Sediminicoccus sp. KRV36: one gene and its partner. The protein of the gene in region 1 binds, or shares a complex with, the protein of each later gene. Links are inferred from orthologs where the notes say so. Each region holds a gene or a part of one and is shown on either strand. Other genes may lie near its edges. The genes, in order: tsaD and tsaE.

The links.
Region 2: the proteins of tsaD (region 1) and tsaE are in contact, whole or in part, in a crystal structure (PDB 6N9A), measured with the Thermotoga maritima proteins. The link is inferred for Sediminicoccus sp. KRV36 from one-to-one orthologs. Residues at the interface, in WP_004082750.1 of Thermotoga maritima: Cys10, Asp11, Arg49, His50, Leu82, Gly84, Gly135, Gly136, Glu154, Thr155, Leu156, Asp157, Asp158, Ser159, Glu162, Asp165, Lys166, Arg169, Leu170, Tyr175, Lys213, Thr214, Leu217, Tyr218, Gln221, Arg222, Asn324; in WP_004082108.1 of Thermotoga maritima: Leu37, Gly38, Lys46, Lys57, Val59, Lys60, Ser61, Thr63, Phe64, Thr65, Leu66, Met67, Val69, Pro71, Tyr82, Arg83, Leu84, Asp86, Asp88, Phe89, Asp93, Ile128, Asp130, Glu131, Arg134.

What each region holds. Positions count from the first base shown.
Region 1 is NZ_CP085081.1:568,679-583,263, reverse strand. The notes cover bases 7,571-10,375. They hold tsaD (tRNA (adenosine(37)-N6)-threonylcarbamoyltransferase complex transferase subunit TsaD), read right to left. Parts: upstream 9,596-10,375; coding sequence 8,546-9,595; downstream 7,571-8,545. Other genes in these bases: hemC (hydroxymethylbilane synthase), read left to right, coding at 9,621-10,375; LHU95_RS02735 (hypothetical protein), read left to right, coding at 8,378-8,536; LHU95_RS02740 (MFS transporter), read right to left, coding at 7,571-8,174. Also shown: LHU95_RS02765 (DUF4011 domain-containing protein), read left to right, coding at 1-3,562; LHU95_RS02760 (peroxiredoxin), read left to right, coding at 3,682-4,257; LHU95_RS02755 (carboxymuconolactone decarboxylase family protein), read left to right, coding at 4,403-4,933; LHU95_RS02750 (aldo/keto reductase), read right to left, coding at 5,097-6,104; LHU95_RS02745 (trimeric intracellular cation channel family protein), read right to left, coding at 6,189-6,839; more of LHU95_RS02740, read right to left, coding at 6,945-7,570; more of hemC, read left to right, coding at 10,376-10,625; LHU95_RS02720 (uroporphyrinogen-III synthase), read left to right, coding at 10,627-11,322; LHU95_RS02715 (hypothetical protein), read left to right, coding at 11,319-12,422; LHU95_RS02710 (heme biosynthesis HemY N-terminal domain-containing protein), read left to right, coding at 12,422-13,672; groL (chaperonin GroEL), read right to left, coding at 13,776-14,585.
Region 2 is NZ_CP085081.1:4,698,631-4,713,256, reverse strand. The notes cover bases 7,192-10,037. They hold tsaE (tRNA (adenosine(37)-N6)-threonylcarbamoyltransferase complex ATPase subunit type 1 TsaE), read right to left. Parts: upstream 8,909-10,037; coding sequence 8,474-8,908; downstream 7,192-8,473. Other genes in these bases: LHU95_RS22405 (phosphoenolpyruvate carboxykinase), read left to right, coding at 9,934-10,037; LHU95_RS22410 (DUF2470 domain-containing protein), read left to right, coding at 9,031-9,768; LHU95_RS22420 (phosphotransferase), read right to left, coding at 7,542-8,477; LHU95_RS22425 (nucleotidyltransferase family protein), read right to left, coding at 7,192-7,530. Outside these bases: thioredoxin TrxA, read right to left, coding at 1-114; double-strand break repair helicase AddA, read right to left, coding at 168-3,797; double-strand break repair protein AddB, read right to left, coding at 3,794-6,820; more of LHU95_RS22425, read right to left, coding at 6,817-7,191; more of LHU95_RS22405, read left to right, coding at 10,038-11,523; LHU95_RS22400 (GTP-binding protein), read right to left, coding at 11,623-12,594; LHU95_RS22395 (HXXEE domain-containing protein), read left to right, coding at 12,698-13,159; LHU95_RS22390 (aspartate aminotransferase family protein), read right to left, coding at 13,364-14,626. UniProt on the Escherichia coli protein: Required for the formation of a threonylcarbamoyl group on adenosine at position 37 (t(6)A37) in tRNAs that read codons beginning with adenine.

The DNA of each region.
Region 1 (14,585 bases):
CCCCGTGGCACATCCGGGGCTGCTGGCGCATCCCATGCTGCTGCGCCTGCTCGACCCCGCCGCACCACCGCCCGAAGCTCCGCTTTTCGCCGATGACGCCGACGTGGATGCGGCGATTCCGGTGGAAAAACTCGATCACGTGGTGGAGGTGGATGGCAGCCAGGCGCTGGCGGCGGAAGCCGTGCGGCGCGGCCGTTCCATGGTGATCCAGGGCCCGCCCGGCACCGGCAAGAGCCAGACCATCGTGAACATCCTGGCCCAGGCCGTGCTGGATGGGCGCAGCGTGATCTTCGTGGCCGAGAAAGCGGCGGCGCTGGAGGTGGTGAAGCGCCGCCTGGAACAATTCGGCCTGGGTGCGGCCGTGCTGGAATTGCACAGCGAAAAGCAATCCAGACGCGCCGTGCTGGACGAACTCCGCGCCACCCTAGCCCTGCCGCCCCCCGCGCCTCCACAGCGCGAGGCGGCGGTGCAACGCCTGGGCGATCTGCGCGGCCGGCTCAACCGCCACGCCGCCGCCATGCGCGCCTTGGTGGGCGAGACGGGTATCGCGGTGCAGGAGGTGGTGGGCCGGCTGGCAGCCCTGCGGGCCTCGGGCGCCAAGCCCCCGCCATTCCGGCTCGACCCCACCGGCTGGGATGCGGCGCGGCTGCGAGCCCTGCGCGAGGCGGCGCGGGACATGGCCGCCAGCATCGCCGGCGCCAGAAGCCCCTGGCGCGGGGTTGCGGCGGCGATGGATGCCATCGCGGCGGCACGGCTGCTGGGCGAGTTGCCCGGCGCGATCCGCATCCTGGCCGCGGCACCAGGTGGCGTGGCCGAGGTGGAAGCCGCGCTGGCCGCCGAAGCGCTGCGCGCCACGGCGCCGCTGCGGCCCGAGGATGTTCCCGCCGCCGAGGCGCGGCTTGCGGATCTGCGCCTGCTGGCCACGCCCGATCCGCGCTTCCTGCCCGGGGCGCTGGAGCAGCCCGGCCTCGCCGCCGCGCGGGACACGCTGGCCAGGCCCGGCGGCATGCTGGGCTTCCTCGACGGCGCACGGCGCGCGGCGAAGGCGACCCTGGCCGCCGCGCTGCGCGATCCGGAGGATGCGGCGGCGCTTGACGCGCTTCTGGCGGCCCAGGCGGCGCGCGCGCGGCTTGGCCCCGGCCCGGATGCGGCGGAGCTGAGCACGCAGCTGGCCTGGATCGCGGCGAATGCCGATGCTTTCACCACCCTGGCTGCCAGCCCGGCACAGCGCCAGGCGCTGGCCGCCTGGGGCGCAATCCGTGACGCCACCGGCCTGACACCCGATGCCAGCTTTGCCGCCACCGCCGAGCGCCTGGCCGCCATGGCGGCCGAGCCAGAGGCGCTCGCTCCCTGGCAGGCATGGGCCCGCGCCGCGGCCGCGCAGCCAGGCCTCGCCCCCCTGGCGGAGGCGCTGAGCAGCGGCGCCCTGCCGCCCGATACGGCCGAGGCGGCGCTGGACTTCGCCAGCCTTGAGGCGCTGCTGCGGGTGGCGATGCGCGAACACCCCGAACTCGCGGCCTTTGACGGCGCGGCGGCGGATCGCTGGGTGCTGGATTTCCGCGCGGCCGACGCCGCCCGGGTCCGCCTGGCCCGCGCCGAGGCGGCGGCGATCCATGCCACCCGGGTGGACGCCCTGCGCAAGGGCGAGGAGGCCGCCAGCCTCGCTTTCCTGCGCGGCGAATTCGAGCGCAAGCGCGGGCATGCGTCCTTGCGCATGCTGCTCTCCCGCGCAGCGCCGCTGATCCGCAAGGCCAAACCGATCCTGATGCTCAGCCCGCTGAGCCTGGCGCAGTTCCTGGCCAATCCGCACCATGCGACACAGCCGGGCTTCCCGGTCTTTGACCTGCTGGTGATGGATGAGGCGAGCCAGATCGAGCCGGTGGATGCGCTGGGCGCCATCGCCCGGGCCAACCAGATCGTCGTCGTCGGCGATGACAAGCAGATGCCGCCCACCCGCTTCTTCCAGCGCATGACGGAAGACAGCGAGGACGCGGTGGATGGGGATGACACCCTTGATGCACGCGACGTGGAGAGCATCCTCGGCCTCGCCAATGCGCGCGGCATCCCGACCGCCCTGCTGCGCTGGCACTACCGCAGCCGGCACGAAAGCCTGATCGCCACCAGCAATGCGGAATTCTATGGCAACCGCCTGCTGGTGCTGCCCTCGCCCCGGCCGCGCAGCCCGACCCTCGGGCTCTCGCTGATTAAGCTGGACGTTGATGATGACAATGCTGGACGGCGTAGGCAGGCAGAGGCAGTCGCGGCGGCCGTTATCGACCATGCCAGGAGAACCCCGGGCGATAGTCTGGGCGTTGCTGCTTTCTCTGAGCGTCAGCGAGACTTGATCATCGACGCCGTCGAAGCCGCTCGCAAAGAAGCGCCAGATGCGGAGCTCTTCTTCAGCGCGAATCCGGCGGAACCGTTCTTTATCAAGAACCTTGAGAATGTCCAAGGCGACGAGCGTGACGCGATCATGATCTCCATCGGATATGCTCGAACGAAAGGCCAAGCCCTCCGAATGAATTTCGGTCCGGTTTCGGCGGAAGGAGGTGAGCGCCGCCTCAACGTCTTGATCACCCGTGCCAAGAAGCGGTGTGTTGTTTTCAGCGACATCACTGCGGAGGACATCGATCTCTCTCGCAGTGATGGTATCGGTGGTGAGAAGTCGCTCAAGGCCTTCCTGGGCTTCGCCGCCGATGGCGCCACGGCGCGGACGGAAGCTGGCCAGGGCTCGGCCATTGCCAGGCTGATCGGTGGCCTGATCACCCAATCGGGGCGGGAGGCGGTGCCACGCATCGGGCTGTCCGGCCTGTTCCTCGATGTCGCGGCGCGGGGGGAGGCTGGCTTTGACCTGGGCGTGGAGGTGGATGGCGCCGACTGGTCCGGCCTGCGCTGCGCGCGGGACCGCGATCGCGGGCGGCAAATGGCGCTGGAGGGCATGGGCTGGGCCTTGGCGCGCAGCTGGTCGCTGGATTGGCTGAACCAGCCCGAGGCAGCGGCGGCGAAGCTGCGCGCGCCCCTGGGCCTGGCCGCGCCGGCCATGGCCGCGCCACTGCCGGCGGCCCGGCTGGCGCCTGCCTATGTCGAGGCAACCATGGACGAGGCTCCCACCAAACGCGCCGAACTGGCCGCGCTGATCGCCAGCATCGTGGCCACCGAGGCGCCGGTGCATGGCGATGCCGTGCTGGAACGCCTGCGCCTGCTGCTGGGCCAGGGCGCGCCGGACGCCACGGCCTTCGCCGCCGCGCTGAATGAGGCGCGGCTGCTGCACGGAATCGTCGAATCATCCGGCTTCTGGTTTCCGGAAGCGCGCGGCCCCGTCACCCCGCGCGACCGCAGCGCCGCAGCCCCCCACCTGCGCCGCCCCGCGATGATCCACCCCGAGGAGGTCGCCGTGGGCGCAAGCCTGCTCCTGGAACTGGATGCCGGGGCCGATGAGGCGGAGCTGGCGGCCGGCCTGGTCCGGTTGTTCGGCCTGGATGCGGCCGCCATGCCCGGCATCGCCGCACGGCTGGCCATGCTGATCGGCTCCGGGCAATGGGTGCCCAAGCCGCGGGCATAAGCGATGCTGCATCGCAAAATATCATGGAATACGCCCTGGAAAATCCATGGTGCGCCGCAATATGTCTCTCCGTGGCTGGAATGACCTGCCGCCTTTTTGATCCCCCAGGAGATGATTTCATGCTGACCGTCGGCGACAAATTCCCGAGCTTCGACCTCACCGCCGTGCAGGGCGGCCCCGAGGGGCTGAAGGGCCCGGGCAAGTCCTTCATCCAGGTGACGGACCAGAGCGATGCCGGGAAGTGGAAGGTCGTGTTCTTCTGGCCGAAGGATTTCACCTTCATCTGCCCGACCGAAATCGCCGCCTTCGGCAAGCTGTCCGGTGAATTCGCCGACCGTGACACCGTGATCTACGGCGTCTCGACCGATAGCGAGTTCGTGCACCTCAACTGGCGCGTCTATAACAACGACATCAAGGACCTGCCCTTCCCGATGCTGGCCGATGTGAAGCGCGAGCTGAGCACGGCGCTGGGCGTCCTCGACAAGACCGCCGGCGTTCCGCTGCGCGTCACCTTCGTCGTGGACCCCGAGGGCACGATCATGCATGTCTCGGTGAACGGCCTGAATGTCGGCCGCAACCCCCAGGAGACGCTGCGCATCCTCGACGCGCTGCAGACGGATGAGCTGTGCCCCTGCAACTGGACCAAGGGTGAAGAGGCGCTGAAGCCGCAGGAACTCTTCGACAAGGCGGCCTGAATCATCTGTCGCTTGCGGCGGTAGCCGCCACACCAACGCTACCGCCGCAAGCGAAAGGGGGGCATTCAGCCCCCCTCATACCCCCCGGTCGCTGCGCGACGGGGCGGTTTTCTCCCCAACATTTGTTTCTTTTGGAGCCCGCGCCATGTCGCTGGAATCGCTGCGCAATGCCCTTCCTGAATACGCCAAGGACCAGAAGCTGAATCTCGGCTCCCTGGCAGCCGAGCCGGCGCTGACCGTGCAGCAGCGCGCCGGCACCTTCATCGTCTCGGCGCTGGCCAGCCGCAACGCGACCACCACCCGCGCCATCCTGGCCGAATTCGGCCCGCAGTTGAGTGCCGAGGCGCTGGTGGCCGCCAAGGGCGCCGCCTCGATCATGGGGATGAACAATATCTACTACCGCTTCACCCATCTGGTCGGCGGCGATTACCCCTCGATGCCGGCCAAGCTGCGCATGAACATCATGGCCCGGCCCGGCGTGGAGAAGGCGGATTTCGAGCTTTGGTCCCTCGCGGTCTCGGCCATCAATGGCTGCGGGATGTGCATGGAAAGCCACGAGAAGGTGGTGAAGCATGCCGGGCTGACCAGCGAGCAGGTGCAGGCCGCCGTCCGCATCGCCTCCGCCGTGCATGCGGCGGCGGTGACGATCGAGGGCGAGGAAGCGCTGGCCGCCTGATCGCGGCATCGCAAGGGGCCTCCGGCGGCTGGGGCCATGGGCCCCAGCCGCCGTTCCTTGCCGCCTCAGCGGGAGAGAGATCGTCAGCGCGGCACAACACGAATGGGGTCTGGGGCCCATGGCCCCAGCCGCCGGAGGCCACTTCCACTCCCCTATCCCAGACCTAAGCCGCGCCCGGCCGCCCCTCGATCCGATAGGCCGGGTCGTTATAACCCGGCGTGGCCGCATGGCCGGGTGAGACCAGCGCGCTGATCACCGCCTCATCCGCGGCGGTGTAGGGGCAGTCCAGGGCGGCGATGTAATCCGCCAGTTGCGCTTCGGTGCGCGGGCCGACGATGGCCCCCGTGATCATCGGATTGTGCAGCACCCATTGAATGGCGAGATGCGCCGAACTCACCCCCCGCGCCGCCGCATGCTGCGCGAGGCGCTGGGCAAGCGCGATCGAAGCCGGGTGCCATTCCGCTTCCAGCATGCGCTTGTCACCGCGGCCGGCGCGGCTTTCGGGTTCGGGCGCCGCCTCGGGGTTGTATTTCGCCGTGAGCACGCCGCGCGCCAGCGGGCTGTAGGGGAAGACGCCAAGGCCGTAATGCGCCGAGACGGGCAGCACCTCCACCTCCACCATGCGGTTCAGCGCGTGGTAGAGGGGCTGATTGGCCACGGGCCGGTCCACGCCCAGCCGGTCACAGGCCTCGCAGAGGGCCGCGATGCGCCAGGCGCGAAAATTCGAGAGGCCGAAGGCGCGGATCTTGCCCGCGCGGATCAGGTCGCCCAGGGCCGCGACGGTGACCTCCAGCGGGGTGTCATGATCCTCGCGGTGCAGATACAGCAGGTCGATATGGTCCGTGCCGAGGCGCTTGAGGCTGCCCTCCACGGCGCGGGTCATCCAGGCGCGCGAGAGGCCCTTCTCATTCGCTCCGGCCCCCATCGCATTGCCGAGCTTGGTGGCCAGCACCCAGTCATGGCGCGTGCCCGCGAGAGCGGCGCTCACCACCTCCTCCGAGGCGCCGCGCGAATAGACATCGGCCGTGTCGAGGAAGTTGAACCCGGCCTCCCGGGCCGTGGCGATCATGCGGGCGCTGGTGGCCGCATCGGTTGGCCCGCCGAACATCATGGCGCCGAGGCAAAGCCGGCTGACCCGGACGCCGCTGCGCCCCAAGATACGATATTCCATGCTCTGTCCTTCAGCCGGAGGTGCCGGGATCTTGTGAGAACCAGGCAGGTTTTCACCCTGCCGGGGCATCGGGGGCAAAGCCCCTCAGCCGTCCCGGTCAGGATAATCCCGGCCCGGCCGGCCGCGATACCCCGGCAGGCTCCATCCGAGCTGGATCGCCGCCGCGCGGATGGCAAAGCAGGTGAGGGCGCCGGCCAGGAAGGCCGGTTCGCGCCAAATGCCCTCCAGCCGCAGCAGGATGAACATGGTTGCCCCGGCGGCGGCGGCCGTGACGTAGATCTCCTTGCGCAGGATCAGCGGGATCTCGTTGCAGATCACATCGCGCGCGATGCCGCCGAAGGTGGCGGTGATCACGCCGAGGATGACCGCCGCCCAGGCATGCGCCCCGGCCAGCAGCGCGATTTCGGCCCCCAGCACGGCATAGATGGAAAGGCCCACGGCATCGGCCCAGAGCAGCGCGCGAAAGCGATTCTGAAAGCGGTGCGCCGTGAAGAACACCACCACCGCCGCGACCACCGCAACGCCCACCAGCTCCGGCGCGCGCAACCAGAAGACCGGCGTGCGGCCCAGCAGCAGATCCCGCAGCGTGCCGCCACCGAAGCCCGTGACGATGGCGATCAGGATGAACCCCACCGCATCCATCTGCTTGCGCGAAGCGACCAGCGCGCCGGAAATGGCAAAGACGGCGATGGCCGCGTGGTCAATCCAGTAGAGCCAGGCGTCAAACCCGGTCACCTAGGGCATGTCTCGTTCGCGGGGGTTCAAGGCACAGCCTCCGGCTTTGGGGTGTCTGGGCGCGTCCAGCATCATTCAAGCATGACTGCCGGAAACGGCGATGCCCTATTCCGCCGGCTGCGCCCTGGGGCTGGGCATCGGCGCCATGGCGCGCGCGCTGCCAGCGCAGAGCAATGAGAGGGCCAGCAGGATGGCCACCACCGGCAGCACCATCCAGGTCAGGCCGAAATCAATGAGCAACCCCATCGGCACCGGCATCAGCGCGGAGCCCAGCGGCAGGCCGGCGCTGACAAAGCCGAAGACCTTGCCGATTTCCCCGGGCGGGCAGGCTTCCTTCAACATCACATCGCGCGGCGTGCGCGAGGAGCCGAGGCAAAGCCCCGCCACCAGCGCCACCAGGGGCAACAGCCACTCCTCATAGGGAATGAGGCCGAGCGAGAGGATCAGCGCAATGGCGCACAGCGTCAGCACGGTGACGAAGCCCAGCAGGTTGCCGCCCTTCTTGTCCGCCCACCAGCCACCCACCAGCGTGCCGCCGGTGGCCCCCGCCATATAGCCCGTCAGCGCGAGGGAAGCCGCGGCGATCGGCGTATCCCAAAGCTTGCCGAGCACGGTGATCAGGAAGGCCGTCATGCCTGAACCCGCCATGGCGGAGAGCAGGAAGAAGGCGAAGAAGGCCAGGATGGGCTTGCTGGTCAGCAGCCGGGCACCGCTTTCCTTGCGGGCGCCGCGCGCCTTGGGCTGGTCGCTCAGGATGCGCGATTGCCAGAGGATCAGCCCCACCACCGGCACGCCGAGCAGCCCCACCAGCAACAGCGCACCGCGCCAATCCATCGCCAGCAGCAAGAGCGCGATGGTGGGCGGCGCCAGGGCGAAGCCCAGATTGCCGGTGAAGGTGTGCAGGGCAAAGGCGCGGCCAATGAACTCCTTGCGGATGGAGCCGGCGAGAATGGCGTAATCGGCCGGGTGGATCACCGAATTGCCGATGCCCGAGAGCACCGAAAGCAGCAGGATCAGCCGGAAATCATGCACGAAGGCCATGGCGCTGATGGAGAGGGCCATCAGCAGCGTCCCGCCCACCAGGAAGCGCCGCGCGCCGTGCTTGTCCACCAGGAAGCCGACCGGCGTCTGCAACAGCGCCGTGGTGCCGCTCATCAGCGCGAGCGATGCGCCGAGCATGGCGAAGGAGACGTCAAACTCCGCGCGCCAGACCAGGAACAGGGGTGGCAGGCACAGCATGTAGAAATGGCTGAGGAAGTGGCCCGTGCCGATCAGGGCGCAGATCTGGGCGTCACGGCGCGGTGACAGGACCGCTTCGTGATGGGATGCCGGCATGGTTTCGCTCATTCACCGAAATTGAGGGCGGGGCGGGGCGGCGTCAATGCGGGGGATTGGGCCTTACCGCCATTTCATGCCGCGCGACGCGACAGACATGACGCAAACACCCCCGGCGCGCGATCGGGGCGCGACACGGAGAGGGCATGATGCCTGCAAGACGCCGGGACGATCCGGCGCCACCCCATCCAGGACGAGACATCATGCGCCAGATCCTTTGTATCGCTGCCTGCCTCACCCTTGCTCTGGCCAGCCAGGCCCAGGCGAATTGGGGCAGCGCCATCACCAGCCATGGCATGGGCGTACAGGGCATCCCCCTCCCCGGCGCCCTGGCGCGCCAGGGCGTCATGACCACGGAGTGACGGGCTCCCTCAGGGCGGGCTGAGTTCGCCCAGCGGCCAGCGCGGACGCGGTGCGATTCCCAGGGGGTCGCGCTGCCCGGCGCGCAGCCGCTCCAGCCCGGCCCAGGCCACCATCACGGCATTGTCACCGCAGAGCCGCAGCGGCGGCGCCAGCAGCGGCAGCGGTGTTGCTTCGGCCAGCGCCGCACGCACTGCCTGGTTGGCGGCGACGCCACCCGCCACCACCAGGGCCGTCGCCTCGGGCAGCATCGCCGCCGCATGGCGCGCGCGGTCACTCAGCACGGCGGCCACGGCTTGCTGGAAGCTGGCGGCGATATCCTCACGCCGGAACCCCTTGCCGACCGCCTGGGCCACGGCGGTCTTGAGGCCCGAGAAGGAGAAATCGCAGCCCACGCGGCCCAGCAGCGGGCGCGGCAGCTTCACCGCGCGCGCATCGCCCTGTGCGGCCAGCCGCTCCAGATGCGCGCCCCCCGGCCAGGGCAGGCCCAGAAGCTTCGCCGCCTTGTCGAAGGCCTCGCCCACCGCGTCATCCAGCGTGGTGCCGAGCCGGCGGTAGCGGCCCAGGCCCTCCACCGCCACGCATTGGCAATGCCCGCCCGACACCAGAATCAGGAGATACGGGTAAGCGGGCGGGTGCGGGAAAAGCCCCGGCAGCCGCGCCGTCAGCGCATGGGCTTCCAGGTGGTTCACCGCCAGGAAAGGCAGGCCAGCGCCGAGTGCGAGCCCCTTGCCGAAGCTCGCCCCCACGATGAGGCCACCGATCAGCCCCGGCCCCGCCGTCGCCGCCACGCCGCTGAGATCGGCGGGCGAGAGCGCCGCCTCGGCCAGCACGCCGCGCACCATGCCGCCCAGCCGTTGCAGATGCGCCCGGGCGGCGATTTCAGGCACCACGCCGCCGAACCGCGCATGCTCGGCCGATTGGGTGAAGACCGCCTCGCCCAGGATGCGGCCGGCGCCGTCCAGCACGGCGACCGCGGTTTCGTCGCAGCTGCTTTCGATTCCCAGGACAGGCCCCGGATTCGGGCGCGGCTGATCTGCGGGGGTGCGGGTTTCGTTCATCACCTGCGCCCTATATGACGCGCGCATGTCTTCCGCCACGTCCAGCCCCCATCAACCCGTCACGGCCAAGCATTCCCGCATGCGCGCCTTGCCGCTGCGCGTGGGCACCCGCGCCTCCCCCCTCGCCTTGTGGCAGACGCGGCACTTCCTGGAGATCATCACCGGCTTCTGCCCGGTGCTGCGCGGCGTGAACGCCTTTGAGGAGCACGCCATCGCCACGACAGGCGACCTGGTGCAGAACCGGCGCCTGGCGGATATCGGCGGCAAGGGGCTCTTCGCGAAGGAAATCCATGAGGCGCTGCTGGATGGCCGGGTGGATTTCGCCGTTCATTCGCTGAAGGATCTGGAGACGGAAATGCCGCCCGGCATCGTGCTGGCCTGCACGCTGCGGCGGGAGGATGCGCGGGATGCGCTGATCCTGGGCCCCGGCTGCGGCACGCCCGATGCCAGCGACCCCTATGCCTGCCTCCCCCGGGGGGCCGTCATCGGCTCCTCCTCGCTGCGCCGACAATCGCAGCTTCTGGCCGCCCGGCCCGATCTGCAATTCGTGACCCTGCGCGGCAATGTGCAAACCCGGCTGGACCGCGTGGCCCGCGGCGAAGTCGCCGCCAGCCTCCTGGCGCTGGCCGGGCTGCGGCGCCTGGGCCTGGAGCATCATGCGGCGCTGGCGCTCGACCCCGAGGCGATGGTGCCCTCGGCCGGGCAGGGCATCGTGGGCATCACCACCCGCGCCGATGACGTGGAACTGCGCGAGCTCCTCTCCGGCATTGAGGATCGTGAGGCTGCCTGCGTCTCGACCGCCGAACGCGCCCTGCTGGCGGCGCTGGATGGCTCCTGCCGGACACCGATCGGCGGGCATGCGCGGCTGCTGCCCGATGGCCGCCTGCACCTGACCGGGCTGGTCGCGCGGGAGGATGGAAGTTTCCTGCACAAGCAGCACATCCAGGGCCCGGCCAGCGAGGCGGCGCAGCTCGGTGCCAAGCTGGGCGCCGCGCTGCGGGCCGCGAGCCCGGCCGATATCTTTGGCTGACATGGCGCGCGGCGTCCTCGTCACCCGGCCGGAACCCGGGGCAGCCGAGACCGCCGCACGGCTGACCACCCTCGGCTGGACGCCGATCCTGGCCCCCGCGCTGCGCCTCGCGCCACGCCCGCTGCCCCACCCGCCCCGGGCCCAGGCCCTGTTGCTGACCAGCCGCGCCGCCGCCCGCGCGCTGACGCCCTGGCCCATCCCGGTGCTCGCCGTGGGCAACGCCACGGCTGAGACGGCCCGTGCGCAGGGCTTTGCCCAGGTGCGGGCGGCCGAAGGGGATGCCGCGGCCCTGGCCGCCCTATGCGCCAGGACGCTCGACCCCGCCGATGGGGCGCTGCTGCTGGCGGTCGGCGCCGCCTATTCGCTCGACCTCACGGCCCTCCTGCGCGCCCGGGGCTTCCGGGTGATCCGGCGCGTCGTCTATGCGGCCGCCGAGGCCCCCGGATTGCCCGAATCGGCGGCAAGGGCGCTGCTCGGGGGTGAAGTGTCACACGCGATGTTCTTCTCCCCGCGCAGCGCCGCGTGTAGCCTTGCGGCGATCTCGGCGGCGGGGCTCACCGCTTCGGTCGCGGGGGTCGAGGCGCTGGCGATCAGCCCGCGCGTGGCGCTGGCGCTGGAAGCCTTGCCCTGGCGGCGCATCCGCGTGGCCCGGCGGCCGGATCAGGACCATCTTCTGGAGTTGCTCGGCACGCCATGACCCCCAATCCCCGCAAGCTCGATCCCGCCTGGTTGGCGCTGCTGGGGGCGGCGGGCGTGTTGGTCCTGGTCATCCTTTGGTTGATGAGCGGCCGCGCGCCGCCCCCCGCCCCCATCGCCACGGCCGAGCCCGACCGGATCGCACCCATGGCGGAGCGGCTGGACGCCGCCCTCATCCGCCTCACCGCCGCGGAGGCCACCCTGCGCCTGCTCAGCGACCGGCCGGCCGGCGATCCGGCCGCGCTGGTGGCGCTGGAGCGCCAGACCGCCGCCAACCGCGCGGCCGGCGACGCGGCGCTGGCCGAGCGGCTGGCGGCGCTGGAAGCGACGCTCAACGCACGCATCAGCCAGGCCATCGCCACGCTGGACGCAGGTGGCGCAGCGCGGCTGGATCAGCGCCTCGCCACGCTGGAGGCCGGCCTCACCGGCCGGATCGGCGCGGCCAGGGCCGCTGGCGAGGCGGCGGAACAGGCGCAGGCCACCCGGCTGGCCGCACTGGACCAGGCCCGCCTGACGGGCGAGGCCAGCCTGGGCCAGCGGATGACCAATCTGGAATCCACGCTGCTGCAGCGCCTTGCCGCCATCGAGGCGAGCGCGGCGCAGCGCCTTGCACCGCTGGAGCAGGCCCTGCAGCGCCTGGGCGCGGCGGAGGCGCGGACCGAGCGGCTGGCCGCCATTGATGCATTGCGCGCCCTGCTCGATGCGGGGCAGCCCCTGGCCCCGGCCCTCAGCCGGCTGGGCCAGGCGCCACCGCCGGCCCTTGCGCGCTTCGCCAGCCTGGCGCCGCCTACGGAACCCGCGCTGCGCCTCAGCTTCGAGGAAGCCTTGCGCCAGGCCCGCAGCGCAGCACAGGAGGGCGCGCTGCCGCGCCTCAACAGCCTGCTGACCATTCGCCGGGGCGAGGATGTGGTCTGGGGCGACGCGACCGAGGCCAATGTGGAACGCGCCCGCCGCGCCCTGGAAGCCGGCGATGTGGAGGGCGCGCTGGGGCATCTCAGCCGCCTGCCGGAGAGCTTGCGCCAGGGCATGCGCGCCTGGCTGGATGAGGCCCAGGCCCTGGCCGCCGCGCGCTTCGCCTTGCGCGCCCTGGCCGGCGGCTGATGCGGCTGGTCCTCAAGCTGCTGCTGGTCCTGCTGGCCGGCTTCGCCAGCGTCATGTGGCTGGCGGAGCTTGGCGGCAGCGTCGAAATCCGCCTGGCCGACCTCTGGATCGGCATGCCGCTCGCCGCGGCCATCCTGGCGCTGATCGGCGGATTTCTGCTGCTGCATGGGCTGCTGCGGCTCTGGTCCTGGCTGCTGGCCTGGCCGGAGCGCCGGCGGCTGCGGCTGCATCTGGAACACCGGGCGGAGGCGGATCTTGCCCTCACCCGCGGGCTGGTGGCGCTGGCCGCCGGGCGGCCCGATGCAGCGCGCATCGAGGTGGCGCGGGCCCGGCGCCTCATGGGCGATACGCCGCAATTGCTGCTGCTGGCCGCCGAGGCTGCGCGGGCCGAGGGTGATGAACCCGCCGCGACCCTGGCCTTTGAGGCCCTGGCGGCGCAACCGGAAGCGCGCTTCCTCGGGCTGCGTGGCCTGCTCCGGCAGGCCGAGGCGCGTGGCGATTGGGATGCCGCGCGCGACATCGCCGCCGAGGCCCAGGCGAAGGAGCCCGAGGCCGAATGGCTGCGCGCCGAACGCTCCGAAGTGGCGCGGCGGCGGGAGGATTGGAGCGAGGCGCTGGCGCTGTCCGGCGCGGATGCACCGCGCGCCGCCCTCAGCCTCGCCGCCGCACGGCAGGAAGGGGACCCGGTGCGGGCGGGGGAACTGGAACGCCAGGCCTTCCTCGCCGAACCCGGCTTCACGCCCGCGGTCCTGGCCCATGCCAATCGGCTGCTGGATGCCGGCCATCCGCGCCGGGCGCGCGGGGTGCTGCAACAGGGCTGGAATGCAGCCCCTCACCCGGACATCGCAGAAGCCCTGCTGGCCCTGGAAACCGACCGCATCCGCCGGGTGCGCCTGGTGGATGAATTGACGCGCCAGACCATGGCGCATCCGGAAAGCCGGTTGCTGCGCGCGCGCGTGGCGCTGGATGCCGGACTGACCGGCCGCGCCCGGCATGAACTCACCCTCTGGCGGGAGACCGGCCAGGCGGATCGGCGCTGCTACGCGCTGCTGGGCGAGGTGGAGCGGGCAGAGCATGGGCCGGATGCCGCGCGGGAGCGGGAGGCCGGCTGGCTGCGCGAGGCGGCGCAGGCGCCGCTGGAACCTGTGTGGCGCTGCGGCCATTGCGGCGCCGAGCACAATGCATGGAAGCCGCTCTGCCAGGCCTGCGGCACCGCCGGCGCGATCGTCTGGAGCGGTGCTGCGCGCTGAAGGTGGCGCGGCCCAGGGTTCGATCTCCGCCCGAAGTCGGGCAACACAAAAAAAGGGGCGGCCCTTGCAGGCCGCCCCCTTCCATTCGCCAAGGCGTTTGGACTTAGAAGTCCATATCGCCCATGCCGCCCATGCCGCCGCCCGGGCCGCCCTGCGGAGCCGAGGACTTCGCCGGACGCTCGGCCACCATCGCTTCCGTGGTGATCAGCAGCGAGGCCACCGAAGCCGCATCCTGCAGCGCGGTACGCACAACCTTGGTCGGGTCGATGATGCCGGCCTCGACCAGGTTCTTGTACTGGTCGAGCTGCGCGTCGTAGCCGAACTCCCAGACGTCGCTGCGGAGCACTTCGCCCGCAACCACGGCGCCGTCCTTGCCGGCATTGGCGGCAATCTGCTTCGCCGGGGCCTGGATGGCCTTGCGGACGATCTCGATGCCGACCTGCTCGTCGGAGTTCAGGCCCTTCAGCGTGTGCAGGTTGGTGCTGGCGCGCAGCAGCGCGGTGCCACCACCCGGAACAATGCCTTCCTGAACGGCGGCGCGCGTCGCGTGCAGCGCGTCGTCCACGCGGTCCTTGCGCTCCTTCACTTCCACTTCGGTGCTGCCACCGACGCGGATGACGGCCACACCACCGGCGAGCTTCGCCAGGCGCTCCTGCAGCTTCTCACGGTCGTAGTCCGAGGTGGTCTCCTCGATCTGCGCCTTGATCTGCTCGCAACGGCCCTGGATCGCGGACTTGTCACCAGCGCCATCAACGATGGTGGTGTTTTCCTTCTCGATCCGGATGGTCTTGGCCTTGCCGAGCATCGCCAGCGTGACGGTCTCGAGCTTGATGCCGAGATCTTCGCTGATCAGCTCGCCACCGGTCAGGATCGCGATGTCTTCCAGCATCGCCTTGCGGCGATCACCGAAGCC
Region 2 (14,626 bases), 4.1 Mb from region 1 along the record:
CATGCGGCAGGGGCCGCACCATTCGGCCCAGAAATCCACGAGCACGGCGCCCTTCGCGTCCAGCACATCGGTCTGGAAGCTGTCATCGGTCACGGCCTTGGTCACGTCACTCATGGGGGGCTCCCTTAATTCGTATCGCTGCAAGGTTGTATCGCGCGGCCCGCAGGTCAAGCGCCCCCCTCGGGCGGGGCATGGGCGTCCAGCAATTCGGCCGGCAGCGGCATGACCCGGGCGCCATAGGTCCAGACCAGCGCGCAATCCACAGGGCGCCCCGGAAAGGCCAGGCGCAGCACGGCGCGATAGGCGGCCATCTGGCGCAGATAGGCGCGGGGCGCGTCTTCCACGCGGGACGGGGGCGGGCGATTCGTCTTGAAATCCAGCAGGGTGATGCGCTGATCGGTGATCAGCAGCCGGTCCACCTGGCCGAGGATCAGCCGTCCGCCAGGCCCGCCCCCGCCTGCTGCATCCCCGCCGATCCGCCCGGCCAGCGGCGCCTCGGCGAGGCTGTCTGGCCCGAAGGCGGCGGCAATGGCCGGATGCGCCATGACCGCCAGCGCCTCCTCCAGGATATCCGCCTGTTGCGCCGCATCCAGCCCATGGCCGGGCCGGGCCAGGAAGCCACGCCCTATGGCGGGGCGCTGATCCTCCGGCAGATCCGGCAGGGATTGCAGCAGGGCATGGATCAGGTTGCCGCGCCGGAAGCGCGCCCCCAGCGGATCGCCCGGCGCATGGGGTGCGGCGGCCGGAAGCTCCGATTCCTCATCCTCCATATGGGAAGGGGTGGCGATGCCCGGCGCCAAGATCGTGGCGGCGGGGATGCGGGCCCAGGCCGGCAGCGAGGCGGCGGCCTCGGCCATGGGCCGCGGCTCGGGCCGGCGCGGATCGCTCTGGGCCGAGGCCAGGCACAGCAGCGGCCCGGCGGCGAAGCCGGCGGCATCGCCGCCCCAGTCGCCCGGCGTGAAATCCTGCGCGCTCGCCCCTTCCAGCCGCGCGAAGCCGGCCGCGATCTTCTCATACCAGCAGCCCGCGGCGGGTGCCTTGCTGCCATGCCAGCCGCAAATCAGCAGCCGGTCCTCGGCCCGGGTCAGCGCCACGTAGAGCAGGCGATTGGTTTCCTCGGCCTCACGCTCGGCCTGCTGCGCATCCGCATCGGCATAGGCGGGCGCCAGGAAGCCCGTCTTGCGCGGCGCCCAGAGCGGAAGCTCCTCCTCCGTCCAGCGCAGCCCGGCGGATTGCGCCGGGGTCGCGGTGGTGTCGGGCAGGATGACGATGGGCGATTGCAGGCCCTTGGCGCCATGCACCGTCATCACCCGCACCATGTCGGCGCTGGTCTCGGCCTCGCGCTTCACCGTGGCGCTGGAACGCCGCAGCCAGTGCAGGAAGCCCTGGAGCGAGGCCGCATGCGCACGCTCATGCGCCATGGCGGCCGTCAGCAATTCATCCAGCGGGTCCGCCGCGTCGGGGCCGAGGCGCGCCAGCAGCCGGGCGCGGCCGCCACGTTCGCCGAGGATCTCGGCGATCAGCGCATGGGCGGGCACATGGTCGGCGCGGGCGGTCAGCGCGGCAAAGAGATCGGCGGCGCGGCCGAGGAGTGTTTCCGCCCCACGCTCGGCCATCAGGCGCGCATGCAGCGTACCGGGTCGGTCATGCGCCAGGGCGAAAAGCGCCTCCTCATCCAGCCCGAAGATCGGCGATTTCAGCGCGGCGGCGAGTTGCAGCTCATCCTGCGGCAGCAGGATGGCGTCCAGTGTCGCCAGCACATCCTGCACGGCGATCTGCTCGATCAGCACCATGCGGTCCACGCCGCCCACCGGCACGCCGCGTTCCTTCAAGGCGCGCACCAGCTGGCCGAGGAAGGCGTTGCGCCGGCGCACCAGCACCAGGATATCCCCGGCGCGGATCGGGCGGCCACGCGTGGGGTCTTCCTCGCAGCGCGCATCGAGCCGCCCATGCGCGATCATGTGCTGGATCTTCGCGGCCAGTGCGGCGGCCAGGCGCGCATCGGCGCCGGCTTCGGCCATGGGGGTTTCGGGCACGGCCCAGGCGGGCGGGTCCTCGGGCTTCTCCTGAGATTGCAGCGGCCAGAGCTCGACCAGGCCGGCCGCCCCCGCGCGATCGGGCAGATGGCGCAGGCTTTGCCCCTCGGCCACCACGCCCTGCCGGGCCGGCCCCTCGGCGAAGACCGCATCCACCAGGGCCAGGATGGGTGGCGCCGAGCGGAAGGACACCTCCAGCGGCACGGCGCGGAATTCCTGGCCGGCGGCGGCGATGGCGCGGCGGAACTCCCGCTCGGCGCGGGGCAGGCCGCCGGCATCGGCGCCCTGGAATCCGTAGATGGATTGCTTCACATCACCCACCGCGAAAATGGTACGCGGCGGCGCATTTTCGCGCGTGCCCTGGCCGGCGAAGAACTCCCCGGTCAGGGCGCGGGCAATGCCCCATTGTTCGGGGTTGCTGTCCTGCGCTTCGTCCAGCAGGACGTGATCGAGGCCGCCATCCAGCTTGAACAGCACCCAGGCCGCACCGGGGTTTTCCAGCAGCTTCTTCGCCGCCTGGATCAGGTCGTCATAATCAAGCCGGCCCATGCGCTGCTTGGCGGCGGCGAAGCGGCGCAGCACGGGGATGCCCAGCACCAGCGCGGCCTCGGTGGCGCGCAGCAAAGCGAGCGCCTCGGCCTGGGCGCGGGCGGCGAGGAGGCGCTCGCCCTCCTGGTCGCAAATGGTCTGGATGAAGCCCTGGTTCGCCCCGGTCTGCCGGGTGGCGAAATTCTTGCGGAGGGTGCCTTTCTCGGTGAGGAAGGCGGCCTCCCAATCCTCCAGCCGCGCGTCACGCCCGGCCTCGTCCAGCGCGAGCCAGTCGCGCATCGCCTGGCCGCGCGGGGCGTCGGTTTTCTCGCTGCCCAGCAAAAGCATGGCGGCCGCGCGGGCCAGCTCCTTTGCCGCAGGCGGGTTGGCGGCATCGCGCCGCAGCTCGGCCTCATCCGCCTGCGGGTCCAGCCCGAGGCGCTGCGCGATCTCGGCCAGCAGCATGGGCAGGCCGCCCAGGGCGGCAAGCCCGGCCTGGAGCATCGGCTCAGCCCGGCGCAGCTGGCCCATCAGCGTGCCCAGCCCGGCCGCGTTGCTGAGCGCGGCCAGGCGCTCCAGCGCCGGGCTGACCAACAGCTCCACCTCCCGCGCGGCGGCAAGTTCGGCGGTGGCGTCCAGCTCCTCCAGCACGGCGAAACCGGGCGGCAGGCCGGCTTCGAGCGGGAAGCCGCGCAGCAGGGATTGCGCGAAGCCGTGCAGGGTGGCGATCCGCATGCCGCCGGGCAATTCCAGCACGGCGGCGAAGCCGGCCCGGGCGCGGGCGATTTCCGCGGCCCCGGGCGCATGGCCGAGCAGGGCCCGCAGCTCCGCCTCCAGCGCGGGCTGCGCGGCCACGGCCCAATGCCCCAGCCGGGCATTCAGCCGCGTCGCCATCTCGGCCGCCGCCGCCTTGGTGAAGGTGAGGCAGAGCAGCCGCTCGGGCCGTGCCCCGCCCAGCATCAGGCGCAGCAGGCGGTCCGTCAGCAGCTTGGTCTTGCCCGAACCTGCCGAGGCGGTGACGAAGGCCGAGACCACGGGATCGGACGCGCGGGATTGGCTTGCCTGCGCAATGTCACGCGGCCGCTCCAGCCCCTTCGGATCATCGGCGTTGCTGCGCGGCCGATTCAGACCCTTCGGGTCATCGGCGTTGCTGCGCGACCGATTCAGCCCCTTCGGGTCATCGGCGTTGCTGTGCGGCCGATTCAGCCCCTTCGGGTCATCGGGCGCGGTCATGCCTCGCCCTCCGCCTCGGCCGACCATTCGGCCATGCGCGCGAGATGCTGATAATCCAACCCGGCGCGGCGGCGGGGATGTGGATGCGCGGGAAAGGCGCCATCGCCCAGCAGGAAGCGATCCGCGAGGCGATGCAGCGCGGCTTCCGCCTCGGCGATGGCGGCCGGGATGTCGAGGGCGAGGGCACGCACCTCGCCCGGCTGATCCGCGCCCGTCAGGCGCCAATACTCCAGCGCGGCGACCGGCCCGGGCGGCACGCCCTGGAAGCCGCCCTGCTCGGCCAGCCAGGCTTCCAGCGGCAATTGCGGCGCGGTGCCGGCCTCCACATCCCGCTTCGAGGGGACGGTACCGGTCTTGTAGTCCAGGATGCGCAGCGTGCCGTCCAGACGCCGATCCACGCGATCTGCCCGCGCCTGCAGCGTGATGCTGCCGCCCGGGCGCTTCACCGTGACGCTCGCCTTCAATTCGGGCCAGGTGGCCAGCAGCCCATTCCGCTGCTGCGCCTCCAGCCCGCGGATGAAGCCGCCGATCCGCGCCAGGCGCGGCGCCCAGAGGGCGGCCACCGCCGGGCGCAACGCGGCCTCATCCAGCGCGCGCCGCGCGGCCGCGTCCCAAAGCGGCCGCGCGGCATCCTCGCCCGGCCAGGCCTGCGGGAGGGCGTTGAGAAAGCGATGAATCGCGGCATGGATCAGGTTGCCGTAATCCGGTGCGCCCGGCTCCTGCTCCAGCGGATCGAGGCGGCGGAGCTTCAGGATGCGCTGGGCGTAGAAGGCATAGGGGTCGGCGATCAGGGTCGCGACATCGCTGACCGTGATGCGCTCGGGCCGGGCATCGCGCGGGGGGCGGGGCGCGGGGCGGGCGCAGGGGCGGATTTCGGCCGGCAGGTCCAGCAGCCGCGCCCATTCGGCGCAGGGCTCGGCCGTCAGGGCCAGGCCGTTCTGGCCTCGCAGAAAAACATCCAGCCGCGTCAGCCAGCGCGCCGGCACGGCGGGGCTGCCGCCGCGCCGCGCGGCGCGGGACAGCACCGCCCGGCATGAGGCGGAAGCCGTCAGCAAGAAATCCGCCGCCACCCGGCCAATGCGCAATTCCGGCGAGGGCAGGCCGAATTCCCGCCGCATGGGCCGGCTCATCCAGGGGCCGGGGTCGCTCGCCTGGGGCCAGATGGTTTCATCCAGCGCGCCCAGCACCACCAGGTCGAAATCCAGCAGCCGGGCTTCCAGCAGTCCAAGGATTTCCACCTGGGGATGCGTCGCATCGCTGCGCCCGCGGGAGATGCGCGCGGCCCGCGTGCTGCCCTGGGCGAGGGCTGCGTCAAACAATCCCGGCCAATCCGCCGGCGACAGGGCCGGAAACTCCGCCATGGCCGGGGCGAGGGCGGCCAGGTGCCGCGCCAGGGCCTCGCCCTCCGCCTGGGCATAAAGCCGCAGGCCGCCGGGCAGGGCGGGCGTGCTGGCGAGTGCCTCGGCAGCGGCCAGATGCTCGGCCAGCAGGTCAGCCGCCGGGCGCAGCGGGCTGCGCGGCAGGGCGGTGAAGGGGCCGAGCGCCGCCTCCAGCGCATCGAGCAAGGCGGCCAGGCGCGGTTCGGCATCCCTGAGCCCGGCCAGCGCCGCGCGCAGCCCGGCAAGGCCCGGGCCGGGCGAAGGCCCACGCAGGATGGCGCGTTCCAGCGCCTGGGTGGCGGAGAGCCAATCGCCCCGCTCCATCCCCCCCGCACAAAGCGGGTGCTTGAGCACGGAGAGCAGCGCCACCGGCCCGCATTCCCCCGCCGCGAGCTGCGCGATCAGGCGCAGGAAAGCGCCGGGTGGCGTGTCGGACAGCGGCTGGCCCGCGCTGTCATCGGCCAGGATGCCGTGGCGCGGCAATTCGGCGGCGACGCGGCGCGCGAGGTCCCGATCCGGCGTTACCAGCGCGGCCCGCGCGCCGGGGGTTTCCAGCGCGCCCCGCAAGGTGAGCGCGATGGCGGCTGCCTCATGCTGCGCGTCACCCGCCTCGATGCGGCTGAGCCCGGCCAGTGGCGCGGCCCAGGCGTCGGGGTTTTGCCCAGTCTGGTTTTGCCCAGGTGGGCTTTGCCAAGGCGCCAGATGCCCGGCGGGCAGCAGGGCGGTGCCCAGCAGCGCCGCCAATCGGCCAGGGGGAGCCTCCACCCAGGGCAAGGCATCGGCCATGGTGGCGCCCATGCGGTCCAGCATGGCGCGCTGGCCGGCATAGGGGTGGGTGGGCGCCTCGCGCAGCGCCTCCCAGGGCAGGGCGGCCGTCGCCGCATCCTCGCCGGGCAGCACGACGAAACCCTGTGGCAGCCGTGTCGCGATGACGCGCAGCAGGTCGGCCGCGGCGGGCACGGTGCCGCCCATGCCGATGCCGGCGGCGATCACGCCGCTGTCAGGGGGCGCATCCTCCCAGGCCACACGCTGCGCGCGCAGCGCCAGCACGCGCCGCACGCCGAGATCGAGCAGCCCCTGATCGGTCAGCCAGCCCTGCCATTCGATGACGATGGCGCGCAGGAAGGTGGTGGTGATCTGCCAATGCACCGCGAGCGATTCCGGCGCCAGCGCCTCCAGCCGCTCCAGCCAGCGATGGCCGAGCAGGGCCGGGTCATCCGGCAGGGTTTCGGCCTCCTCCAGGGCGATTTCGTCGAGCAGCCTGCCCAGCTCCTGGCCCAGCGCCCAGGCGTGTTCGGCGCTGGCGGGGCCGCCACGCTCCCGCGGGAGCTTGCTGGCCAGGCCCGCCAGCACGGCCTGGCGGCGCAGCGCATCCACCGCCGGCGGCAGGCGCAGCAGGGCGGGCAGCGCCAGCTCGTCGGCATCCTCGGTCGAGAGGCCGGCCAAAGCGCGCATGCGGGGCAGCAGCAGCGCGGGTGCCGCGGATTCGCGCAGGAAGGCGGTTTGCAGGGCGCGGGCGGCACGGCGGGTGGGCAGCAGGATGGTGGCGGCGGCCAATTCCCCCCCGGTGCCCAGCCGCGCCAGCACACCCCGCGCCAGCGCCGGCAGGAAGGCCTGGTCGGGGCTGATGGCAAACAGCTTCACAGCCAGTGGCCGCGCATCCGGCCGAGCAGGCGCCGCTCGGTTCGTGCCAGATCGCCCGGTGTCGAGAGATGGAACCAGGCGCCATCATGCACGAGGCCGAACAGGCGGCCCTGGCCGATGGCGCGGTCATAGCAGCGATTGAGGCTGAACCGCCCCTCCGCCTCGGGCGCGACCAGGGCTGGCGCCATGATCTGGACGCCGCCGAACACATAGGGCGCGATCTGGCCCGGACCGGGGCGGCGCAAGCGCCCCGTGGCATCGAGGAAGAAATCGCCACGCCCGACTTCGCCCTCGATCTGGGTGGTGCGGATCAGCAGCAGCAAGGCATCCATTTGTGCCGGGTCGAAATGCCGCGCGAGCAGGGTCAGGGCCGGGGTGGGACCATCCAGCCAATAGGCGTCGCCATTCACCACGGCGAAGGGCGCCTCGCCCAGGCGGGGCAGGGCACGGCGGATGCCGCCGCCGGTCTCCAGCAATTCGGGCTCCAGCTGCAGGCGCAGCCGGGGCGGCGTGCCCTCCCGCGCGGCCAGCGCCGCTGCCACCTTTTCGGCGCACCAATGGGCGTTGACGACCACCTCCTCGACGCCGGCCAGCGCCAGCCGGTCCAGCGCGTGGTCCAGCAGCGAGCGGCCAAGCAGCGGCAGCAGCGGCTTCGCCGTCTCTGCCGTCAGGGGCCGCATGCGGCTACCGAGGCCGGCGGCGAGGAGCATGCCCTTTTGCATCACGGGTTCTGCCGCCGCCCGGCGGGCAGATGCGCATCGAGGAAGCGTGCCAGGGGCATGGCGGCCGGATGTTCCAGCGCGCGGCCCAGCAGCGCCCAGCAGCGCGGCCCGTGCCGCAGATAGTGCGGCTTGCCGTCGCGCCGATCCAGCCGCACCCACAGGGCCGCCACGCGCAAATGCCGTTGTGCCGCATGCACCGCCATGGCCGCGCGAAAGCCTTCGGCATCCAGCCCCGGGCGCTGCGCGAGATAGGCGCTGACCACCGCCTCCCGCAGGGCGGGGTCCACGTCACGCCGCGCATCCTCCACCAGGGAGACGAGGTCATAGGCGGGGTGGCCGGTGGCCGCATCCTGGAAATCGATCACCGCCATGCCGCGCGGCGTGGGGATCAGATTGGCCGGAAAATAATCCCGGTGGACAAAGCCTTCCCCCGCGAAAGGGGCGAGCATGGCGGCAAGCGCACTGCCCAGCCCCTGGCGGATTTCGGGGCCGCAGGGCGTGCCGAAGGTGGCGGGCCACCACCAGTCGCAGAATGTCGCCTCGGTGGCGCGGATCATGGCCGCGGCATCCCAGGCGGGCAGCCCTGCGGGCGGTGGCGCCGCGTGCAGTGCCACGAGGCTGCGCGCGGCGTCGAAATAGAGCGGCGCCGCCTCGGCCCCCGCATCCAGCGCGTCGGCCATGCTGGCCCTGCCCAGATCCTGCACCAGGGCGGTGTGAGTAGCGGCCTCCACGCCGATCACCCCCGGCGCCGGCACGCCGAGCGATTCCAGATGCCGCGCCACCCGCAGGAACGCATCGAGATATTCGGCCGAGGGCGTCCGCATGAGAAGCGCCGGGCGTGGCCCCCCGCTGAGCCGGATATAGTGCTTGCTGGCATCAGCCTGGAGGATGTCCTGCCGGGCCGTGGCATAGCCATGGGCATCGAGCAGCGTCACAGGCGCCCCTCCCAGCCGGACAGGCGCGCCTGCCGGGCCTCCTCCGAAGCGCCGGGGAGCAGTTCCACGTGAAGCGCCCCCTGCGGGACGAGCGGCCCGAGCCGCTCCGGCCATTCCACCAGGATGATCCCCGCCCGCGCCTCATCCCAGCCCAGCTCGATCAGCCCGGCCGGCCCGCCCAGCCGGTACAGGTCGAAATGATGCGCTGCGATGCCGCCCGGCAGGTCATAGGATTGCACGAGGGTGAAGGTGGGGCTGGGCACTTCCAGCGCCGGATCGCCGGTCGCGGCGCGCAGGAAGGCGCGGGCCAGGGCGGATTTTCCCGCACCGAGCGGCCCTTGCAGCAGCAGCGCATCACCCGCGCGCGCCAGCCCGGCCAGGCGCGTGGCCAGCGCCTCGGTGGCGGTCAGGGTGTCGAGCGTGATGTTCATGCTCTTCCATCTTGCAGGGCGGCGGCGAGTCCCGCAAAGCGGGCGGAAGGCGGGTGCGGCCCGCGCATCTTTCGCCACCGCCGCCGCTGGAAGAATCCGCGGCCCGCGCGCATCTTCCCCCCATGCCCGACGATACGCCCCCCGACCCTGGTTTCGAAGCGCGCCGCATCATCCGCGCCGCAACGGCCGCGACCCTCGCCACCCAGCAGGAAGGCCAGCCCTTCGCCAGCCTGGTGACGCCCGGCTGCACACCTGGCCTCGCCCCGCTGCTGTGGCTGTCCTCCCTCTCGGAGCATACGCGGCATCTGCAGCGGGAGCCGCGCTGCGCGCTGCTCTTCACCGCCCCCGCCGAGACGCTGAACCCACAAACCGCGCCGCGCGTGACGCTGACCGGGATCGCCGAGCAGATCACCGATGCCGCGCTGAAGGCGCGCTGGCTGGCGCGCCACCCCTATGCCGCGCTCTACGCTGATTTCGGCGATTTCGCGCTGTGGCGGGTGACGCCGATGGGCGCGCTGATGGTGGGTGGCTTCGCCCGCGCCACGCGCCTCAAGATGGCGCAGCTCCTGCCGGAGCCGGAGGCCGTGGCGGCCATCGCCGAAGCCGAGGCCGGCATCATCGAACATGTGAATACGGACCATGCCGATGCCGTGGCGGTCATCGCCACAGCGCTGCTCGGGGGCGCGCCGGGCGCATGGCTGCTGACTGCGGTGGATGTCGATGGGCTGGAGCTGAGCTGTGGCGAAACGGTGCTGCGCCTGGGTTTCGCAGCCCCCGCCCGGGATGCCGATTCCGTGCGTGCCGAATTGATCCGGACAGCCCGTCGGGCCAGGGCGATTATTGCTGCAACGCAGCAATAACGAATTTCCGCAAAGCCACGGAAATTCGCGCTTTACTGGCATTGACCGGCGCCGTCCGATCGCCGTAATTCCGCCGCGACTGTCATCGAAATGCCCCCAGTGACACTGCACGACCGGGACAGGTGAAACGGTCACGGCTTTGAGCTCGTAAACGGGGAACTCCGCATGACCGCATCCGCCCTCGCCGGCACTGGCGTTGCCTCCAGCAACCCGGTTCACGCCAATCTGACGGCGCCGCTGCTGGTGCAGCACGCCCTGGCGCGTGGGGAAGGCCGGCTCTCGGCGGATGGCGCCTTCATCGCCATCACGGGCGTGCATACGGGCCGTTCCGTGCAGGACAAGTTCGTGGTGGATGATCCCGCCGTCACCCAGGACATCTGGTGGGGCAAGATCAACAAGAAGATGGAGGCCGCGAAGTTCCAGGGCCTCGCCACCAAGGTGCGCGGCTGGCTGGCCGAGCGCCCGGTGCTGTTCACGCAGGATCTCTATGCGGGTGCGGACCCCGCGCATCGCATCCGCGTGCGCCTGGTGACGACCAATGCCTGGCACGCGATGTTCGCGCGCAACATGTTCATCCGCCCGCCCGTGGCGGAGCTCGCTGGCTTCACGCCCGACTTCACCATCCTGCACGCCCCGGAATATGAGGCGGACCCAGCCGTGGATGGCTGCCGCACCAGCACCTGCATCGCGCTGAGCTTCGCGCAGAAGACCATCCTGATCGCCGGCACCAGCTATGCCGGCGAAATCAAGAAGAGCATCTTCACCGTGATGAACTGGTTGCTGCCGGCGGCCGGCGTGCTGCCGATGCATTGCAGCGCCAATGTGGGCGCCGCGGGCGATGTGGCGCTGTTCTTCGGCCTCTCCGGCACCGGCAAGACGACGCTGAGCAGCGACCCGGAACGCAGCCTGATCGGCGATGACGAGCATGGCTGGTCGGACCAGGGCGTCTTCAACTTCGAGGGCGGCTGCTACGCCAAGGTCATCAAGCTGAGCCGCGAGGCCGAGCCGCAGATCTGGGATGCGTCGCACCGCTTCGGCGCCGTGCTGGAGAATGTGGTGGCCGATGAGCGTGGCGTGCTCGACCTCGAGGATAACCGCTATACGGAGAATACGCGCTCCTGCTACCCGATCGAATTCATCCCGAATGTGACGATCACGGGCAAGGCGGGCCTGCCGAAGAATGTGGTGATGCTGACGGCCGATGCCTTCGGCGTGCTGCCGCCCATCTCCAAGCTCTCGCCCGCCCAGGCGATGTACCACTTCCTGTCAGGCTATACGGCGCGCGTCGCCGGCACCGAGAAGGGTATGGGCAAGGAGCCGCAGGCGACCTTCAGCACCTGCTTCGGCGCACCCTTCCTGCCGCGCCATCCGGAAGTCTATGGCCGCATGCTGAACGATCTGATCGCGAAGCATGGCGCCGATTGCTGGCTGGTGAACACCGGCTGGACCGGCGGCGCCTATGGCACCGGCAGCCGCATGAGCATCCAGCACACACGCGCCTTGCTGCGCGCCGCGCTGGATGGTTCCCTCGCCAAGGTCGAGTTCGAGCAGGATCCGTTCTTTGGCCTGATGATCCCCAAGAGCGTTCCCGGCATCCCCGCGCATGTGCTGAACCCGCGCGAGAGCTGGGCCGACAAGGCCGCCTATGACGCCACGGCGAAGAACCTGGTCAGCCTGTTCGAGCAGAATTTCGAGACCTTCGCCGGTGCGGTCGATGCCAGCGTGAAGGCCGCCGCGATCAAGGCGGCGGCATAACCCGCGCCAGCTGACGGAAGGGAGGGGCAGGAACCCCAGCTTCCTGCCGGGAGCTCGAAGGGCAGCGCCCTTCGATCCTTCTGCCAGGCCCTGCCCCTGTTACGCCTGGCACGCCTCAAACCCGCGCCGCAGCTGCGGCCGGTTCAGATCCCGCCCGATGAAGACGATCTTGGACTTGCGCGGATCGCCGTCCTTCCAGGGCCCGATGTAATCGCCATCGGCGATCATGTGCACGGCCTGGAAGGCGAAGCGGCGATCCTCGTCCGGATAGGCGAGGATACCCTTGGTGCGCAGCAGGTCCTGCCCCTTGGCGGCCAGCAGATCGGTCATCCAGGTATTGAATTTTTCCGGGTCAATCGGGCGGCTCACCTCGAAGGCGACGGAGTTCACCTCGCTGTCATGCTCGTGGTGATCCTCGCCGGAGAGGAAGTCCGGCTCCCGCACCAGGATGCGCTCCAGGTTGAAGGCGTCACGGCCGATCACGCTGGAAATTGGCGCGTCGGATTTCGTGCTGCGGATCAGCTCCACCATCGGGTTGATGGCGCGGATGCGGCGCTCCACTTCCACCGCCTCCGCTTCGCTCACCAAATCCATCTTGTTGAGCAGGATGAGGTCGGCGAAGGCGATCTGCTCCTCGGCTTCCTTGGTGTCATCCAGGCGGGCGAGCAGGTGCTTGGCGTCCACGACGGTGACAATCGCGTCCAGCTTGGTGGCGCGCTTCACATCCTCATCCACGAAGAAGGTCTGCGCCACCGGGGCGGGGTCCGCGAGGCCGGTGGTTTCGACGATGATGCCGTCGAACTTCTCGCGCCGCTTCATGAGGGAGGAGAGGATGCGGATCAGGTCGCCGCGCACGGTGCAGCAGATGCAGCCGTTGTTCATCTCGAACACCTCCTCATCGGCATCCACGACGAGGTCATTATCCACGCCCAATTCGCCGAATTCGTTGATGATCACAGCGAATTTCTTGCCGTGGTTCTCGGTGAGGATGCGATTGAGCAGCGTAGTCTTGCCGGCGCCGAGATAGCCGGTGAGGACGGTGACAGGGACGGGCGCGATGGTTTCGCTCATCGGGGGGAACTCCAGGAGGATGATTTGGCGGCAATATGGTGCAGGGGCGCGAAAGGGCAAAGTGCCGCTTGCCCGGGATTGCGTCGGACGCATACCATCCGCAATGACCCTGACGGATCTGTTGTGGCTTTCGACCGCCGCCTATGCGCTGCATGTCATCGAGGAATTCGTGCTGAATTGGCGCGACTGGGCGCGGAATGTGCTGGGGCTGCCGGTGGAATGGCCGAGCTTCTACGTGGTGAACGCGGCCGTGGGCGTGCTGGGGGTCACGGCGGCCATGATCGCGCAGGAGCTGCCGGCGGTGGCCTTGAGCCTGCCGGCCCTCATGTTCATCAACGCCACCTTTTTTCACGTGCTGCCGGTGATCCGCTTCGGAGGGCGTTTCTCACCCGGGCTGATCTCGGCGTTGCTGCTGTTCTACCCGCTGGCGATCGCCTGCTACGCGGTGGCAGAGGTGTCCTGGGCCGGGGTGGCGCTTTCCGTGCTGATCGGCGCCGGGTTGATGGCGTGGCCCGTCGCGCTGCTGAAAATCAGGGACAAGCCATATTTCCGGCAGGACCGCTGATGTCTGCGAGATGCGGGGGCGCCGGAGTTTGACGGGCTCGGCCGCGCCCTGACCTGAGCCGCGCCCCATCCCGGCGCCGATCAGCACGGGCCCATCAGGCTGAACAAATCACGTCGGACGCAGGGCAGCCGCTCGAAAACCCCAGTCGAAGCCGGCCCGAGGGAGGCGGGATGGCGCCGGCAAGACCGCCGGCGCCATCAAGGATCACGCGGCTTCCTTGTGGATCGCATCACCGAGCGTCGTGAAGATGCGGTCCACATGATGCTTCTCGATGATGAGCGGCGGGCTGAGCGCCACGATATCGCCCGTCACGCGCACCAGCAGGCCGTCATCGAAGCAGCGGCGGAACACCCGCATGGCGCGCTCACCCGGCTTGCCGGCCAGCGATGAAAGCTCGATCCCGGCGATGAGGCCATGGTTGCGGATATCAATCACATTGGGCGCGCTGCGCATGGAATGCGCCGCCTCCTCCCAATAGCCTTCGATCGCGCGGACCCGGCCAGGCAGATCCTCGCGCACATGGATGTCAATCGCGGCCAGGGCGGCGGCGGCGGCCAGCGGATGGCCGGAATAGGTGTAGCCGTGGAAGAATTCGATCCCCGCGGCCGTGCCCTGGATGATGGTCTCGTAGATCTCGTTCTTCACCGCGACGGCGCCCATGGGCACGGCGGCATTGGTCAGCCCCTTGGCCATGGTCATGATGTCGGGCGTGACACCCAGGCGTTCGGAGCCGAAATGCGTGCCGATGCGGCCGAAGCCGGTGATGACCTCGTCATAGATCAGCAGGATGCCGTGCTTGTCGCACAGGTCCCGCAGGCGCTGCAGGTAGCCCACGGGCGGCACCAGCACGCCGGTGGAGCCGGCCAGTGGCTCGACCATCACCGCCGCGATGGTATCGCCATGCAGGGCGACCAGGCGTTCCAGATCATCGGCCAGATGCGCGCCATGCTGCGGCAATCCGCGCGAGAAGGCGTTCTGCTCCGGCAGGTGGGTGTGCGGCAAATGGTCCACATAGGGCAGCATGGCGCCGAACTGCTTGCGGTTGGTGCCGATGCCGCCCACCGACATGCCGCCAAAGCCCACGCCGTGATAGCCGCGCTCACGCCCCACCAGGCGCACCCGCTGGGCCTGGCCGCGGGCGCGCTGATAGGCGAGGGCGATCTTCAGCGCCGTATCGGCGCTCTCGCTGCCGGAATTGGTGAAGAAGACGCGGTCCAGCCCCTCGGGCGTCAGCTCTGCCACGCGCGCCGCCGCCTCGAAGGCGATGGGGTGGCCGAGCTGGAAGGTGGGGGCGAAGTCGAGGATGGCAGCCTGCTTCTGGATGGCTTCCACGATCTCGCGGCGGCCATGCCCGGCATTGCAGCACCAGAGGCCGGCGGTGCCGTCCAGCACCTCCCGGCCCTCGGGGGTGAAATAGAGCATGCCCTCGGCGCGCGCGAGCAGGCGCGGCTTGTCCTTGAAATACTT